Regions from separate parts of the Zestomonas ipomoeae genome, predicted to be linked through region 3. Evidence: predicted binding sites of a transcription regulator. Region 3 holds the regulator's gene; each other region holds the start of a gene.
The links. The regulator FliA, encoded in region 3, starts transcription of late flagellar genes. The targets are predictions, from matches to a motif close to CTAAAGTTTNNNNNNNNNNNGCCGNTAA.
Positions count from the first base shown of each region.

Region 1: ACWKV7_RS23755 (methyl-accepting chemotaxis protein) is a predicted target of FliA. The motif match lies at 1,846-1,873, and genes of this name have one in related genera.
Region 2: ACWKV7_RS23725 (methyl-accepting chemotaxis protein) is a predicted target of FliA. The motif match lies at 2,469-2,496, and genes of this name have one in related genera.
Region 4: ACWKV7_RS15705 (methyl-accepting chemotaxis protein) is a predicted target of FliA. The motif match lies at 2,248-2,275, and genes of this name have one in related genera.

Region 1 is NZ_JBSKHQ010000013.1:34,104-38,597, reverse strand. Features, by position in the region: gene dusA (tRNA dihydrouridine(20/20a) synthase DusA) at 1-198, opposite strand, end outside; gene ACWKV7_RS14900 (PA2779 family protein) at 341-742, shown strand; gene ACWKV7_RS14895 (PA2778 family cysteine peptidase) at 727-1,686, shown strand; gene ACWKV7_RS23755 (methyl-accepting chemotaxis protein) at 1,950-3,584, shown strand; gene ACWKV7_RS23750 (methyl-accepting chemotaxis protein) at 3,689-4,494, shown strand, end outside.
Region 2 is NZ_JBSKHQ010000003.1:93,756-98,249, reverse strand. Features, by position in the region: gene ACWKV7_RS06145 (ATP phosphoribosyltransferase regulatory subunit) at 1-1,046, shown strand, start outside; gene ACWKV7_RS06140 (adenylosuccinate synthase) at 1,102-2,397, shown strand; gene ACWKV7_RS23725 (methyl-accepting chemotaxis protein) at 2,527-4,461, shown strand.
Region 3 is NZ_JBSKHQ010000001.1:357,676-362,169, reverse strand. Features, by position in the region: gene flhF (flagellar biosynthesis GTPase FlhF) at 1-1,270, shown strand, start outside; gene fleN (flagellar synthesis regulator FleN) at 1,329-2,159, shown strand; gene fliA (RNA polymerase sigma factor FliA) at 2,156-2,902, shown strand; gene ACWKV7_RS01535 (chemotaxis response regulator CheY) at 2,986-3,360, shown strand; gene ACWKV7_RS01530 (protein phosphatase CheZ) at 3,380-4,174, shown strand; gene ACWKV7_RS01525 (chemotaxis protein CheA) at 4,187-4,494, shown strand, end outside.
Region 4 is NZ_JBSKHQ010000014.1:64,611-69,104, reverse strand. Features, by position in the region: gene ACWKV7_RS15710 (malate synthase G) at 1-2,166, shown strand, start outside; gene ACWKV7_RS15705 (methyl-accepting chemotaxis protein) at 2,527-4,272, shown strand; gene ACWKV7_RS15700 (substrate-binding periplasmic protein) at 4,303-4,494, opposite strand, start outside.

The DNA of each region.
Region 1 (4,494 bases), on a different contig from region 3:
CAGGGCGAGCGGGTACTCGGCCTCGGCGTGGCGCAGGAATCGCTCATGATCGCCGCGCAGCAGGGCGCCGGTGGTGACCATCTCGGTATAGAGCAGGGCGTGGCGCGACAGGATGCGCAGGAAGTACCGGCAATGACGGTCAGTCCAATCCATCATCGGGGCAACGGAAAAGCGGCGGGAAATGTCGGTGCGAGGCATGGGGCAAGGGAAAGCAAAAGAGGCGTAGTGTACCCCAAGGCAGGGGCCGAACAGGAACTTAGCGGCGCAGCCCATCGTCTACCGGTTGGAGCCCCAGGGCATTCGGGGGCGTGCGCAAAACAGATGAAGTAAGGAGACCGTCATGTTCTCTTCCTCATGGGGGCGGCGCTTGGCCGTCGCTCTTTGTGCGTTGCAACTCTTTGTCTTCGCTCAGATTCCGCTGGCCCAGGCGGCCATGATCGGCACCCCGGAAATCCTTTCGCAGCATCAGCAAAAGGTCGACCGCCAGCAGTTGTCAGGCATGCTCGATGACCGCCAGGTCCAGCAGAAGCTGGAAGCATTGGGCGTCGACCGGGCCCAGGTCGAACAGCGCATCGACAGCCTCACCGCTGCCGAGCTGGCGCAGTTCAACCAGCAGCTTAGCGAGGCGCCGGCGGGGGCCAACGCGGTGGGCATCATCGTGTTGTTCCTGGTGATCTTCATCATTACCGACATGCTGTGTGCGACCGATCTCTTCAGCTTCGTCAAGTGCATCAATCGGTGAGTCGCAGTTGTTATGTCATCCTGGTCTTGCTGTTGTGTCTGGGAGGCTGCGCCCGGTTGCCGGTATCGCCGGATATCGGGCGTTTGCCTGAGCGGGTCGAGCTGAACGAAGTGCCTTTTTTCGCCCAGCAGGCCTACCAGTGCGGGCCTGCGGCCCTCGCCGCCATGCTCAACCAGCGGGGCGTGCTCACCACGCCGGGCTTGCTCAAGGAACGGGTATACCTGCCCGGGCGGGAAGGTAGCCTGCAGGTCGAACTGGTGGCTGCTGCGCGCGCGCACGATCTGTTGGTCTACCCGCTGCAGCCGCGGCTGGAGGAACTGTTGGCCGAGGTGGCGGCCGGCAACCCGGTACTGGTGTTCCAGAATCTTGCGTTCGACTGGTGGCCGCGCTGGCACTACGCAGTATTGGTGGGCTATGACCGTCGCGAACAGACGGTAACGCTGCGCTCCGGTACGACGCGGCGCTGGGTCACTGATTTCCAAAGTTTCGTCGCCACCTGGCAGCGCGCCGGGCACTGGGCGGTGCTCACCTTGCCGCCTGATCGCCTGCCAGCCACTGCCCGGCTGCGGCCATGGTTGCAGGCGGCCAGCGATCTCGAGGAAACCGGTCGCAAATCCACGGCCCTTGAGGCTTATCGGACAGCGACCGAGCACTGGCCCGAGGCGTCGATTGCCTGGTTCGCGCTGGCCAATGGTTTGTACGGTGACGGTGACCGCATCGGGGCCGAGGGTGCGCTGCGGCGGAGCCTGTTGCGCTCGCCGGATTTTGCCGCCGGCTGGTTCAATCTTTCCGAGGTGCTCGCCGAGCGCGGTTGCCAGGAGGGGGCGAGGACGGCGCGCCTGTGCGCCCAGCGGCTCGCGCCTGGCGAGGCTCGCTTCCAGGCAGCGCCGGCCCAGTCAGTCGAACGGCCCGGGCAATGTGCACCGCCGCCCAGCTGCCCTTGAATCCACCGACCCTGCCGACCGCGCCCGCCCTTGAGCGGGCGTTATTGCCTCCTGAGTCTCTCAAGCGAACATCCATTCGCTAGATGTCTTATAGCTATCACGGCTATCCTTCTGCTAAACAGCGCCGGTCATTCTGTTTGTGACTTTATAGTCATGGTCATTCAGTTTGGCCTGCCGCCGCCGATATCCAGGCGAGCACAGCAGGGCTGCGGGGTCTTGCTGCATGGCTGGAATGCGCCAATAAGAAGAACAGGAGCCATAGCATGAGCAGTCTTCGCAATCTGCCGATCAACCGTCGCCTTTGGCTGATTCTCGCCGTGGCTGTGCTGATGCTGTTCGTGCTGGGGGTGTTGATGCTGCGGCAGATCAGCAGCGACCTGTATCAGCACAAGGCGGAGAAAACCCAGCACGTGGTGCAGAGCGCGGTGGGCATTCTCAAGCATTACCACGGCCTGGAACAGGCTGGCAGCCTCAGTCGCGAGGACGCGCAGATGCAGGCGAAGGAGCTGATCCGGGGGCTGCGCTATGGCCGCGACGACTATTTCTGGATCAACGATCTTGGGCCGCGCATGGTCATGCATCCGACCAACCCCAAGCTGGAAGGGCAGGACCTCTCAGGGATCAAGGACCCGGATGGCAAGGCGCTGTTCAATGACATGGTGCGGGTGGCCAGGAGCCAGGGCGCGGGCATGGTCGAGTACCGCTGGCCCAAGCCCGGCAGCAGCGACCCGGTGCCGAAGACGTCCTATATCGAACTGTTCCAGCCCTGGGGCTGGATTCTCGGCTCCGGCGTCTATGTCGACGACGTGCAGCAGCAGTTCCGCGAGCAGGCCTGGCGCGCCTCCGGCATCGGCCTGGTGATCGTGGTGCTGATGGGGATGCTCTTGGGACTGATCGTGCGCAGTATCACCCGGCCGCTGCAGGAGGTGGTCGGAGCCATGGCCGATATCGCCAGCGGCGAGGGCGATTTGACCCGGAGCCTCGACCCCCAGGGGCACGACGAACTGAGCGCGTTGGCCAGCCACTTCAACGCCTTCACCCAGAAGCTGCGGCAGGTCATCGGCCAGACGCTGCAGGCCGCCGGTACCTTGGACGAGGCGGCTCGATCCCTGGGCGGGGTAGCCGGCAATACCCTGCAGCACAGCCAGCAGCAGGCGCAGCAGATGGAGCAGGTGGCGACGGCGATCAACGAGGTCACCTATGGCGTGCAGGACGTGGCGAAGAATGCGGAGCAGGCCGCCAGCGAGGTGCAGACGGCCGAAGCGCAAGCCCAGCAGGGCCAGCAGAACATCGACACCAGCCTGCGGCAGATCGACCAGCTCTCCGCGACCATCGACCAGTCCGTGCAGGTGATCCAGACGCTGGCCGAGGAGAGCACCCAGATCGGCAGCGTGCTGGAAGTGATTCGCTCGATTGCCGAGCAGACCAACCTGCTGGCCTTGAACGCGGCCATCGAGGCGGCGCGTGCCGGCGAGCAGGGCCGGGGATTCGCGGTGGTGGCGGATGAGGTACGCCTGCTGGCCCAGCGGACCCAGCAGTCCACGGCGGAAATCCACGCGATGATCGAGCGCTTGCAGAGCAATTCGGAGGCGGCGGTGAAGGTGATCAACGACAGCAGCAAAGCCTCCCAGGCGACCGTCGAGCAGGCCAGCCAGGCCAGCGAAAGCCTGGCGCAGATCACCCAGTCGCTGCGCAACCTGACGGCGCTCAACGCCTCGATCGCCAGTGCCACGCTGCAGCAGGCCAAGGTGGTGGAAGACATCAACCAGACCGTGACCACCGCTGCCGGCCTGGCTCATGACAATACCCTGGCGGCCGAGCAATCCAGCTCCGCCAGCCAGAATCTCAATCAACTGGCCGAGCGGATGAGCCAGCTCCTGGGGCAATTCCGCGTGTAACCACTGCCGCTCGTGTTCCGTTGCCGCAGCGAGCCTCTTGTCGATCGAGTCGCGGCCGATAACACCGATGGACAGTTGCCGGTCGTATCAGAGGATTGTTGCCTATGCGTTGGTTCGCCGATCTGCGGATTGCCTACAAGACGGCCATTGTCCCGGTGGTGCTCTGCACCTTGCTGATCGTGCTGGGGGTCGTGTCGTCGCTGTCCCTGAGCAGCATTGCCAGCCGCGTGCATGTGGTTACCCGGGAACTGGGGCCGAACATGGGCCACATTGCCCAGGTGGCCGACGGCATGGCCCGTTTGCAGCTCTCCGTGCGGCAATATGCCCGCAGTGGCGAGGCGGCTGCCGAGCAGCAGTTCTCCCAGCTCGACAGGCGCGTGAGCGAGGCGTTGCAGCGCACCGGTGAGCAATTGCACGATGCCGAGCGGCAACGCTTGCTGGCAGCCATCGAGAAGCTACATCAGCAATACAGCCGTCTGTTCCGCGAGCAACTGGTGCCCCTCAGCCAGCAGCGCCAGCAACTGGTCGGCAGCGAACTGGGCCAGCACGGCCCGGCGATCGAGAAAATCCTTTCTTCGATTCTCGGCAACGCGCAGCAGGACTTCGATCTCGATGCCGTCTTCTATTCCAGCGCCGGCATGCGCAATCTGCTACTGGGCAGCCAGTATCTCTACCAGTACCTGCAGGAGAACCAGCCCGAGCAGGCCAAGGCGTTTGCCCGAGAACTGGACAATGCCCAGAGCACCATCAGCGTCCTGCGTGACCGCACCAGCAGCGACAGCACTCGGGAAAAGCTCAACAGCGCGTTGGCCAGCCTCGAGCAGTACAAGGCTGCGGCGGCCAAGGCGGTGCAACTGGTCGAGGCGCGCAACGCCGCGCTGCTGGAGATGGATCGCATCGACCCGCAGAT
Region 2 (4,494 bases), on a different contig from region 3:
TCGAATATCTCGAATCCCTGCTTACCGGCGCCGGCCAGGATCTGGACCTGCGCACATTCAAGGTGACCGATCCCAACTCCGGCCGGCTGATGGGTTTTCGCGCCGACATCACGCCGCAGGTCGCCCGTATCGACGCGCATACGCTGCGCCGCCAGGGGCCCAGCCGCCTCTGCTATGCGGGTAGCGTGCTGCACGCGCGGCCGCGTGCGTTGTCCACCTCGCGCAGCCCGATCCAGTTGGGTGCCGAGCTCTACGGCGACGCCAGCCCGGCCAGCGACGTCGAGGTCATCAGTCTGATGCTGGAGACCCTCGAATTGGCGCGGGTGCCGGACGTGCACATGGATCTCGGTCATGTCGGCATCTACCGGGGCCTGGCGCAAGCCGCCGGGTTGTCCGGGGATGCCGAGCAACTCTTGTTCGATGCGCTGCAGCGCAAGGCCACCGACGAGATAGCCGAGCTGACCGCGTCGCTGCCAAAGACGCTGGCCATCATGCTGCGCGCGTTGGCGGAGCTGTGCGGCGGTCGCGAGGTGCTCGATCTGGCGCAGGCCGCACTGGTGGAGGCACCAGCCCAGGTGCATGCCGCGTTGGACGAGTTGATCGCCATTGCCGACGCCCTGAGCCTGCGCTATCCGGAGCTCCCGCTATATTTCGACCTTGGCGAGTTGCGGGGTTACCACTATCACACCGGAGTGGTGTTTGCCGCGTTCGTGCCGGGTGTGGGCCAGTCGATCGCCCAGGGCGGTCGCTATGACGATATCGGCGCGGACTTCGGCCGGGCCCGCCCGGCGACCGGTTTTTCCACCGATCTGAAGAGCCTGGTGAGTCTCGGCAGCCTGGAGCTGGTCGAAGCTGACGCGGGTGTCTGGGCACCGGACAGCCACGACCTGTTGCTCTGGCAGGTGGTTCAACGGCTGCGCCGCGAGGGCGAGCGAGTGGTCCAGGCGCTGCCCGGACAAGAGTTAACGGACGCGCGCGAGGCAGGCTGCGATCGGCAGTTGGTGCAGCGCGAGGGTTCCTGGCAGGTGACGCCGCTGGCGTCCTGAGTATTCCGTCGGCCGAGGGCCGGCACCGAGCTTCCGCGATTAGAGGACAAGCGTTATGGGTAAGAATGTCGTGGTCCTGGGCACCCAGTGGGGTGATGAGGGCAAGGGCAAGATCGTCGACCTGCTCACCGACCAGGCTGCCGCCGTGGTGCGCTACCAGGGTGGCCACAATGCTGGCCACACTTTGGTGATCGAGGGCGAGAAAACCGTGCTGCACCTGATCCCCTCGGGCATCCTGCGCGAGGGCGTGCAGTGCCTGATCGGCAACGGTGTGGTGCTGGCGCCGGACGCGCTGATGCGCGAGATCGCCAAGCTGGAGGAGAAGGGCGTGCCGGTGCGCGAGCGCCTGCGTATCAGTCCGGCTTGCCCGCTGATCCTGTCCTATCACGTGGCCTTGGACCTTGCCCGCGAAAAGGCCAGGGGCGACGCCAAGATCGGCACCACAGGTCGTGGCATCGGCCCGGCCTACGAGGACAAGGTGGCGCGCCGCGGCCTGCGCGTCGGCGACCTGTTCCACCGTGAGCGCTTCGCCGCCAAGCTGGGCGAGATCCTCGACTACCACAACTTCGCCTTGCAGCATTACTACAAGGAGCCGGCCATCGACTTCCAGAAGACTCTGGACGAGGCCATGGGCTATGCCGAACAGCTCAAGCCGCTGATGCTGGACGTCACTGCGCGCCTGCACGAGCTGCGCCGCGAAGGCGCCGACATCATGTTCGAGGGCGCCCAGGGCTCACTGCTGGACATCGACCATGGGACCTATCCCTACGTCACCAGCTCCAACACCACCGCCGGCGGTACCGCCACCGGTTCCGGCTTCGGTCCGCTGTACCTGGACTATGTGCTGGGCATCACCAAGGCCTACACCACCCGGGTCGGCTCCGGTCCGTTCCCCACCGAGCTGTTCGACGACGTCGGCGCATTCCTCGCCAAGCGCGGTCATGAGTTCGGCGCGACCACGGGCCGCGCCCGGCGCTGCGGTTGGTTCGATGCGGTGATCCTGCGTCGCGCCATCGAGATCAACAGCATCTCCGGCCTGTGCCTGACCAAGCTCGACGTGCTCGATGGGCTGGACACCATTCGCATCTGCGTCGGCTACAAGGACCACAACGGCGAGGTGCTGGTCGATGCGCCGACCGATGCCGACAGCTACATCGGCCTGCAGCCGGTGTATGAGGAAGTGCCGGGCTGGAGCGAGTCGACCCTTGGGGCGAAGAGCCTGGACGAGCTGCCGGCCAATGCGCGCGCCTACATCAAGCGCGTAGAAGAGTTGGTCGGTGCGCCGATCGACATCATTTCCACCGGTCCGGATCGCATCGAGACCATCATCCTGCGCCACCCGTTCGGCTGATCGGGGCTGTCGCCGGGCAAAGGGTCGCGCAAGCGGCCCTTTTTCTTTTCGGGCACGGTGCAGGCTTTGCGCTATATAAATCCCAGAAGTCGCCGTTATACCGGTAACGGTCGTTGAGGAGTGCCTGCCGTGTCTGCCGTCCTTTCGCTATTGCGTAGCCGCCTGCTGCTGCCGGTTTTCGTTGCCTTGGGTGTTGCCTTGCTGGTCCAGGTGCTGGTTGCCGTGGCCCTGACCCGGGGTACGGTGGCGGTACTGGTGGCGGATATCGACCAGCGCCTGGGAGCGGATAGCCAGCGCCTGGGCGGTGAGCTGGAGCAGGCCGGGAGGGAGGTGCGGGGCGGCCTGGAGGGTCTTTCCACGCGGGCTCGCGAGCGGCTCGGCTCCGGCCTGTCGACTCGCCTGGAGAACGAGCAGGCACAGCTGCGCGGCGTACTCGAGCGCAACCTTACCCAGTCGGCCGATGAGCTGGCCGGGTTGCTCGCGGCGGTGGCGCCCAAGGCCATCTGGGATAGCGACGTGCCGGCGCTTACCGAGCTGGTACGCATGGCGCATCGCAACCCGGCGATACTCTTCGTGGTGTATTCCGATGCCAATGGCGAGCGCCTGACGCGCCACCTCAATCGCCAGGACCCGCGTGTGCAGGCGCTGTTGGAGAAGGGGGAGGGGCGCGGTGCGCTGGACAAGGTGATCGACGCGGCGCGCAAGGATTCCGGTGTCTACCTCGCCGAGGCGGCCGTCAGCCCGATGGGGTCGGAGATCGGCAAGGTGTTGCTGGGTATCTCCACGGCGGCGGTTGACGAGGAGCTGGCGGCGCTGGACAAGCGCTTCGCCGGCTTGATCGTGGATGCCGGTCAGCTGGTGTCTGAGGTGTTGAGCAGTGCTGCGGCCGACAGTGGCGCGGCACTGGATGCGCGGCTCGGGGCGGCCCGCCAGGCAGCGGCTGGCATGGCGACGAACAGTCGTGCGGCGGTGGAAAAGGCGGCCGATGGGCTGCGTTGGAACATCGGCTTGAGCCTGGTGCTGGTGGGGTTGGGCGTGCTGTTGGTGGTGGCGCTGGTGCTCGGTCGGCGGGTGCTCAGCAAGATCCGACTGCTGATCGTCGCCCTGGATGATCTGGCGGCCGGAGAGGGTGACCTGACTCGGCGCATCGAGCTGAATAGTCGCGACGAGCTTGGCGACATGGCGGCGGCGGTCAACCGCTTCGTTGCCAAATTGCAGCCGATCGTGCGCGAAGCGGGCGAGGTGGCCGAACGTACCGAGGAGGAGATCCGTGGCTTGGCCAGTCGCAGTGCGGCAGCGGAGTCGGCGGCCGGACGCCAGCGCGATGAAGTGGCGGGCAGTTTGCAGGCGCTGGCGGCGATGGCCGAGGATGCCCAGGCCGAAAGCCAGGCCATGCAGTCGGCGCTGCAGCGGGTCGGGGCCATTCGCCAGGCGGCCCATGACAACGCGGCAATCGCGGCCCGCGTCAGTGCGCTGATCGAGGAACTGGCGGCCAGCGTGCAGTCCGGCACGTCGGTGATCGAGCGGCTGGCGCGGCAGAGCGAGGAGGTCGAGGTAGTGCTGACGGTGATTCACGGTATCGCCGAGCAGACCAACCTGCTGGCGCTGAATGCAGCGATCGAGGCGGCGCGCGCGGGAGAGAGCGGGCGCGGCTTCGCCGTGGTGGCCGACGAGGTGCGGGCGCTGGCGAGCAAGACCCAGCAGTCCACCGGCGACATCAAGGCGCATATCGCTGCGTTGCAGCAAGGTGCTCGGGAAGCGGTGGAAGCTATCGGCCAGGCTGGGGCGCGGGCCGAGCAGGGGCAGGGGGCGCTGCGTGAAAGCGCGCGTCTGCAGCAGTCGGTCCAGGAGGCGGTGGACGAGGTGCATGGCGCCATCAACGCGGCGACCCAGGCCTCCGAACACCAGGCCGAAGGTGCTGACAAGGTGCGTGGCAGGGTCGAGGTCATCCATAGCGAGGCGCAACGGGCGGCCGAGGCGGTAGCGGCGACGGCGGCCAGCGGGCGAGTGCTGCAGGGGTTGGTGGCGCAGTTGAAGGCAAGTCTGGGGCAATTCCGCGTATAGGGCGGAAGTGCGGGAAAAGGGCTGCAGGCCCTT
Region 3 (4,494 bases):
GAAGCTGGTTCGCGATGAACTCGGCGCAGATGCCGCCATCATCGGCACACGCCGGGTTGCCGGCGGCGTCGAGTTGACCGCTGCGCTCGATTACCAGCTGCCGCCGGAGCCGGTTCGCCAGCCGAACCCGGCGCTGGAGGCCGAGCTGCGCAGGACTCAGGCGAAGATCGCCTCGGCCCAGGCCGAACTGGCCGGCAGTGCAGCGACTGCCGGAAAGGACCGCCAACTGCTTGGCGCTTCGGCTCCGGCACCCAAGGCCAAGCCTGCCGTGGCTCCGGCCCCGACACCACGGCCGGTAGCAGCGGCCGCGGCGAAGCCGGCGGCCGATCAGCGCGTGCTCGACGCGATGCGTTTCGAGCTGCACGGCCTGCGCGAGCTGATCGAAGTGCAGCTCGGCTCGATCGCCTGGGGCCAACTGCAGAACCGCCGTCCGCAGCAGGCCAACCTGTGGCGCCGCCTGCAGCGCATGGGGCTTTCCGCCGAACTGTCCCGCGCCCTGCTGGACAAGGTCGCCAACGTCCAGGAGCCGCGCCAGGCCTGGCGCATGCTGCTGGCCCACCTGGCTCATGCGATCAAGACGCTGAAGCAGGAACCGCTGGAGGAGGGCGGGGTGATCGCCCTGGTCGGTCCGGCCGGAATGGGTAAAACCACTACGCTGGCCAAACTGGCGGCCCGTTATGTGCTCAAATACGGCGCCCAGCACATTGCGCTGGTCAGTCTGGACAGCTATCGCATCGGTGCCCAGGAGCAGCTCAAGACCCTGGGGCGCATCCTGAATGTCTCGGTGACCCAGGTGGATCCAGGCCAGTCGTTGACCCAGGCCCTGGCGCCGTTGGCGAAGAAGCGCGTTGTGTTGATCGATACCGCTGGCCTGCCGGCCAGCGATCCGGCCTTGCGCATGCAGTTGGAAACCCTGGCCAGCCGGGGGGTGAAAGCAAAAAATTATCTGGTTTTGGCGGCCACAAGTCAGAGCCAAGTGCTCAAGGCGGCCTACCATAGTTATAAGCGCTGCGGTCTGTCCGGTTGCATTCTGACCAAGCTGGACGAGGCCGCGAGCCTGGGCGAGGTGTTGGGGCTGGCTATTGGCCAGCGTCTGCCGGTAGCCTACCTGACGGACGGGCCGCGCATTCCGGACGATCTGCACCTGCCGCGCAGCCACCAACTGGTGAGCCGGGCCGTCAGCTTGCAGGCACCCGAGGAGCCGAGCGAGGAAGCCATGGCCGACCTGTTCGCCGGCCTGTATCACAACCCGCCGCGCCGCGCCGGGTAGTCAGCGCAGAGGATTTCAACGATGCCTCAGTCGCAGCAAGACAAGGTGTGTAGAGAACATGGGTAGTATGCATCCCGTACAGGTGATAGCGGTGACCGGCGGCAAAGGCGGCGTCGGCAAGACCAACGTGTCGGTCAATCTGTCCATGGCCCTGGCCGATCTCGGTCGGCGGGTCATGCTGCTGGATGCCGACCTGGGGTTGGCCAACGTCGATGTCCTGCTCGGCCTTACGCCGAAGCGCACGCTGGCCGACGTCATTCACGGCGAATGCGAGCTGCGTGACGTGCTCCTGCAAGGCCCCGGCGGCATTCGCATCGTGCCCGCCGCTTCCGGCACCCAGAGCATGGTGCAGCTCTCGCCGCAGCAGCATGCCGGGCTGATCCAGGCCTTCAGCGACATCAGCGACAACCTCGACGTGCTGGTGATCGACACCGCCGCAGGCATCGGCGATGCGGTGGTCAGCTTCGTTCGCGCCGCCCAGGAAGTCATCGTGGTGGTTTGCGACGAGCCGACCTCGATCACCGATGCCTACGCGCTGATCAAGCTGCTCAATCGCGATTACGGCATGAGCCGCTTCCGTGTGCTGGCCAATATGGCCCATAGCCCGCAGGAGGGTCGCAATCTCTTTGCTAAGCTGACCAAGGTCACTGATCGTTTTCTCGATGTGGCCCTCCAATACGTAGGGGCGATTCCCTATGACGAGTCGGTACGCAAAGCCGTGCAGAAGCAGCGAGCGGTGTATGAGGCGTTCCCCCGCTCGAAGTGCGCCCTGGCGTTCAAGGCGATTGCCCAGAAGGTCGACACTTGGCCGCTTCCGGCCAATCCGCGCGGCCACCTGGAGTTCTTCGTCGAGCGCTTGGTGCAGCCAGTAGCAGATTCATCCGTATGACAGCAGCCAGTGGACTTCGTATGTACAACAAGGCACAGGCGAAGGACTCGCAGCATCAACTCATTGAGCGCTATGCCCCGTTGGTCAAGCGCATTGCCTATCACCTGCTGGCGCGTCTGCCGGCCAACGTGCAAGTGGATGATCTGATGCAGGCTGGCATGATCGGCCTGCTCGAAGCTTCGAAGAAATACGATGCTGGCAAGGGGGCCAGCTTCGAAACCTACGCCGGTATCCGCATCCGTGGCGCGATGCTCGACGAGGTGCGCAAGGGCGACTGGGCGCCGCGTTCCGTGCATCGCAACACCCGCATGGTGAGCGACGCCATCAAGGCAATCGAGGCCAGAACCGGTCGAGACGCTAAAGATCAAGAGGTTGCGGCCGAACTCCAATTGAGTCTCGAAGATTACTACGGCATTCTGAGCGACACTTTGGGCAGCCGTTTGTTCAGTTTCGACGATCTCCTCCAGGACGGCGAGCACGGTGGGCTGCGCGAAGACGGCGGCAGTACGCAACCCGAGCCTGCGAGCGAGTTGGAAGACCAGCGCTTCCGCCTGGCGTTGGCCGAAGCCATCGAGAACCTTCCAGAGCGCGAGCGCCTGGTTTTGGCGCTGTACTACGACGAAGAACTGAATCTCAAAGAAATCGGCGAGGTACTGGGCGTCAGCGAATCGAGGGTCAGCCAGTTGCACAGCCAGTGCGCCGCGCGTCTGCGGGCGCGCCTGAGCGAGTGGCGGGCAAGTTGAAGAGCAAGCCGGTTTCGCGATTAAACGGCGTTCTCAGGAACTGAGTGCGTTAGGACTGTACGGAGGTCGACTTGGACAAGAACATGAAAATCCTCATCGTTGACGACTTCTCAACGATGAGACGGATCATCAAGAACCTGCTGCGCGACTTGGGGTTCACCAATACCGCAGAGGCCGACGATGGCACCACCGCGCTGCCCATGCTGCAAAGTGGCAGCTTCGACTTTCTCGTCACCGATTGGAACATGCCCGGCATGACCGGCATCGACCTGCTGCGCGCGGTGCGTGCCGACGAGCGCCTGAAAACGCTTCCGGTGCTGATGGTGACCGCCGAGGCCAAACGCGACCAGATCATCGAAGCGGCCCAGGCCGGGGTGAACGGTTACGTGGTCAAGCCGTTCACGGCCCAGGTACTGAAAGAGAAGATCGAAAAGATATTCGAGCGGGTCAACGGCTGATGCCTGCCGCGAGGGCGCTATGGAACACGAAGACTCCCAACTGGGTGACGTTGAGTCGACCCTGAAAGCCAATGCCCGTGAGCTGGTCAATAGCCTGGAACGAGGCAATTTCAGCGAAGCGGTGCAGTTCATTCACGAGCTCAACAAAGTGCGTGATCGCGGCCTTTATCAAGAGGTCGGCAAGCTGACCCGTGAGCTGCACAACGCCATCGTCAACTTCCAGCTCGACCCTCGGGTGCCACATGCCAAGGAAGTCTCGCAGATCGCCGACGCGACCGAGCGCCTGAACTACGTGGTGCAGATGACCGAGAAAGCGGCCAATCGCACCATGGATTTGGTGGAGGAGTGCGCTCCGCTGGTCAACGATCTTAACGACGAGGCGCAGAGCCTGGGAGCCGACTGGGGCCGTTTCATGCGCCGGGAAATGAGCGCGGACGGTTTTCGTGAGTTGGCCAAGCGCATCGAACTGTTCCTGACCCGCAGCGAGCGCGACAGCGGCAAGCTCTCCAGCCACCTCAACGACATCCTTCTGGCGCAGGATTACCAGGACCTCACCGGCCAGGTGATCAAGCGGGTGACCCAACTGGTGACCGAGGTGGAAAGCAACCTGCTCAAGCTGGTGCTGATGGCCAGCCAGGTGGATCGCTTCGCCGGCATCCAGCACGATCAAGAGTCATTGCAAGCCGATCAGAAAAAACAACAACAAAAAGCGTCCTCCCAAGGTGAAGGTCCGCAGATTAATGCCGATAAGCGTGAAGACGTCGCGTCCAGCCAGGACGACGTCGACGATCTGCTATCCAGCCTGGGTTTTTAGGGGAGCATCCATATGAGCTTCGACGCCGATGAAGAAATCCTCCAGGACTTCCTGGTAGAGGCCGGCGAGATTCTCGAACAATTGTCCGAGCAGTTGGTTGAGCTTGAGAGCCGCCCGGACGACACGGGGTTGCTCAATGCCATTTTTCGCGGCTTCCACACCGTCAAGGGTGGGGCCGGCTTTCTCCAGCTGAACGAACTGGTCGAGTGCTGCCACATCGCCGAGAACGTCTTCGACATCTTGCGCAAGGGCGAGCGGCGCGTCGACTCGGAGCTCATGGATGTCGTCCTGCAGGCACTGGACGCGGTTAACGAAATGTT
Region 4 (4,494 bases), on a different contig from region 3:
GTTCAAGTCGGTGGCCTGCAGGTCGCCAAAGTCCTGTTCGACTTCGTGAACAACGAAGCCATTCCCGGTACCGGCGTCACCGCCGAGCAGTTCTGGACCGGCGCCGAAGCGGTCATCAATGACCTGGCACCGAAAAACCGCGCCCTGCTGGCCAAGCGCGACGAGATCCAGGCCAAGATCGATGCCTGGCACCAGGCCCGTGCCGGCCAGGCCCACGATGCCGTCGCCTACAAGGCCTTCCTCCAGGAGATCGGCTACCTGCTTCCGGAACCGGCCGACTTCCAGGCCACTACCCAGAATGTCGACGAAGAGATCGCCCGCATGGCCGGCCCGCAGCTGGTGGTGCCGGTGATGAACGCGCGCTTCGCCCTGAATGCCGCCAACGCCCGTTGGGGCTCGCTGTACGATGCCCTCTACGGCACCGACGCGATCAGCGAGGAGAACGGCGCGGAGAAGGGCAAGGGCTACAACAAGGTACGCGGCGACAAGGTCATCGCCTACGCCCGCGCCTTCCTCGACGAAGCCGCGCCGCTGGCCGCCGACTCCCACGTCAATGCCACCCGCTATCACGTCGAAGACGGCACCCTGCTGGTCGAACTCAAGGACGGCACCACCACCGGCCTGAAGGACGCTGCCCAGCTGATCGGCTTCCAGGGCGATGCCCACGCGCCGATCGCCGTGCTGCTCAAGCACAACGGCCTGCACTTCGAGATCCAGATCGACGCCAGCAGCCCCATCGGCCAGACCGACGCCGCCGGCGTGAAGGACGTGCTGATGGAGTCCGCGCTGACCACCATCATGGACTGCGAAGACTCCGTGGCCGCCGTCGATGCCAACGACAAGGTGGTGGTGTACCGCAACTGGCTGGGCCTGATGAAGGGCGACCTCGCCGAGCAAGTCGCCAAGGGCGGCCAGACCTTCACCCGTACCATGAATCCGGACCGCGTCTACACCAAGGCCGACGGCAGTGAACTGACCCTGCATGGCCGTTCCCTGCTGTTCGTGCGCAACGTCGGCCACCTGATGACCATCGACGCCATCGTCGACCAGCAGGGCTACGAAGTGCCGGAAGGCATCATGGACGGCCTGGTCACCAGCCTGATCGCCCTGCACAACCTCAAGGGCAACACCAGCCGCAAGAATACCCGCACCGGCTCGGTGTACATCGTCAAGCCGAAGATGCACGGCCCGGAAGAAGTCGCCTTCACCACCGAACTGTTCGGCCGCGTCGAAGACGTGCTGGGCATGGCGCGCAACACCCTCAAGGTCGGCATCATGGACGAGGAGCGCCGCACCACCGTCAACCTCAAGGCGTGCATCAAGGCCGCCAGCGAGCGCGTGGTGTTCATCAACACCGGCTTCCTCGACCGCACCGGCGACGAGATACACACCTCCATGGAAGCCGGCGCCATGGTGCGCAAGGCGGCGATGAAGAGCGAGAAGTGGATCGCCGCCTACGAGAACTGGAACGTCGATATCGGCCTGGCCACCAGCCTGCAGGGTCGCGCGCAGATCGGCAAGGGCATGTGGGCCATGCCCGACCTGATGGCCGCCATGGTCGAGCAGAAGATCATGCACCCGCTGGCCGGCGCCAACACTGCCTGGGTCCCCTCGCCGACCGCCGCCACCCTGCACGCCCTGCACTACCACAAGGTCGACGTGTTCGCCCGCCAGGCCGAGCTGGCCAAGCGCGAGCGTGCCTCGCTGGACGACATCCTGAGCATCCCGCTGGCGCCGAACACCAACTGGTCGGCCGAGGAAATCCAGAACGAGCTGGACAACAACGCCCAGGGCATCCTCGGCTACGTGGTGCGCTGGATCGACCAGGGCGTGGGCTGCTCCAAGGTGCCGGACATCAACGACGTCGGCCTGATGGAAGACCGCGCCACCCTGCGCATCTCCAGCCAGCTGCTGGCCAACTGGTTGCGCCACGGCATCGTCACCGAGGCGCAGATCGTCGAGAGCCTCAAGCGCATGGCACCGGTGGTGGACCGGCAGAACGCCAACGATCCGCTGTACCGCCCGCTGGCGCCGAACTTCGACGACAACATCGCCTTCCAGGCCGCCCTGGAACTGGTGGTCGAAGGCACCAAGCAGCCGAACGGCTACACCGAGCCGGTGCTGCACCGTCGTCGCCGCGAGTTCAAGGCCAAGAACGGCCTCTGACCGCCAAGCGCCACCCAGAGAAACCGCCCCCCGGGGCGGTTTTTCGTTTCCGCCCGCCTGTCGGCCAGCCGGCCCGCCGAACTCAAGAGCGGGTGGCAGCAGCCGATGCTGTTCTACGATTAGACACAGGTTGTTGCTGCCAGGCAGTCAGGCACGGGCAACCCGACAGGACTCGGACGCTTCGCCAACAGGACCCGCCTCGACCACCCAGCACCCGGCACTCGGCTCGCCGACCCAGGCTGCCCTGCCCCACGCGACACCACCAACCCGCGACCCTCCACTCAGGAATGGGCAACTCAGCGAACGGCTGCGCCCTGACATGCACAGGATCACTTTGCTCTGTCATGAGGCCGAATATCGATGGGTACCAGCAGTTCCTCGAAAGCCATCCCGATCACCCTATGCGCCATCGCGGCCACGTTCATCGCCTTGCTCTACAGCTTTCTGGCGATGAAGCAGGCCTCCTCGGACCTGCGCGAGGTCAGCGAGAACCGCTACAACTCCTACCTGCTGGCGGACGAATTGCGCCAGAGTTCGGATGACCTGACCCGCCTCGGGCGCACCTACGTGGTGACCGCCGACCCGCGCTACGAACAGCAGTACCTGCGCATTCTCGACATTCGCAACGGCAAGGCGCCCAGGCCGCAGAAGTACCACCGCATCTACTGGGACTTCGTCGCCGCGGGCAACGACAAGCCGCGCCCCGACGGCCAGACCATCGCCCTGTCCGAGCTGATGAAGCAGGCCGGCTTCACCGAGGCCGAGTTCGCCAAGCTGCAGCAGGCGCAGGCCAACTCCGACGGCCTGGTGCAACTGGAGGTCAAGGCGATGAATGCGGTGAAGGGGCTGTTCGACGATGGCAACGGCGGCTACACGCGCCGCGCCGAGCCGGACATGGAACTCGCGCGCACGTTGGTGCACAGCCCGGAGTACCACACCTACAAGGCCAACATCATGAAGCCGGTGGACGAGTTCTTCGGTCTACTGGAGGAGCGCACCGGCGCCGCGGTGCAGAACGCCGACCAGGCACTGGGCCGGGCCCAGAACCTGTTCATCGCGGTGCTGCTGGTCTTGATCGCCGAGGTGATCCTGCTGATCTACCTGGGCCGCAAGCAAACCCTCGCCCGGCTCGGGGCCAAGCCGGCCGTACTCGACCAGGTACTCGGCGAAATCGCCAACGGCAACCTGGCGGTGGCCATTCCCGAGGCCAGCGCGGACAGCGCGCTGGGCCGCGTGCGGGTGATGAACGACCGGCTCAAGGCCCTGATCGGCGATGCGCTGGCCACCAGCGAGCGGCTGCATGCGGCGGTCGGCCAGGTCGGCGAGATGGTGGACAACACCGCCGCCAGGGCCGCGCAGCAGAACCAGATGACCGACCTGGTGGCGACCGCGGTCCACGAGATGGGGCTGACGGTGCAGGAGATCGCGCGCAACGCCAGCGGCGCCGCGCACTCCTCGCAGGCGGCGCGCAACGAGGCTCAGCAGGCCAGCCAGGTGGTCGACAAGTCCGCCCGTCATATCGAGAACATGGCCGACGAGATCGGCAGCGCTGCCCAGGCCGTGGGTCATCTGGCTGAGCAGGTCGCCTCCATCGACCAGGTGTTGGCGGTGATCCGCGGGATTTCCGAGCAGACCAACCTGCTGGCGCTGAACGCCGCCATCGAGGCGGCGCGCGCCGGGGAAATGGGCCGCGGCTTCGCCGTGGTGGCCGATGAGGTGCGCACGCTCGCCGGGCGCACCCAGGGTTCCACCGACGAGATCCAGCAGATGATCCAGGGCCTCAAGCAGGGCGCGGAAACCGCCGTCAACTCGATGCGCGCCAGCCAGGCCGCCACGGGCACGGGAGTGGAAGCCAGCCAGCACACCGCTGAATCGCTGCAGCTGATCAGCCAGCAGATCGACCACATCAGCGACATGAACCGCCAGGTAGCCACCGCCACCGAAGAGCAGTCGTCGGTCACCGAGGAGATCAATCGCAACGTGCAGGGCATCGCCGATATCGCCCACTCGACCACCCACGAGGCCCAGCGCTGCCAGGAGGACTGCCGTACCCTGCGCCAGCTGGCCGACAGCCTGGCGGCGCAGATGGGCGGTTTCCGCCTCTGAGACCGCGGCGTTCGAGCGGGCTGGCCCGGCTCAGTCCAGCTCGACGCCGTAGCGCCGGTAGATCTCGCGGATCTGGCCGTTGCCGTAGAGTTCCTTGAGCCCCTTCTGCAGCCGGGCGATGACGGCGGGGTCAGTGCGCGGATGGCAGGCCATGGCCTCCATCATGGTGAGAAAGGGCAGCACCTCCACCGGGCGGTCCTCGGTTTCCTTGGCCAGGCTGCT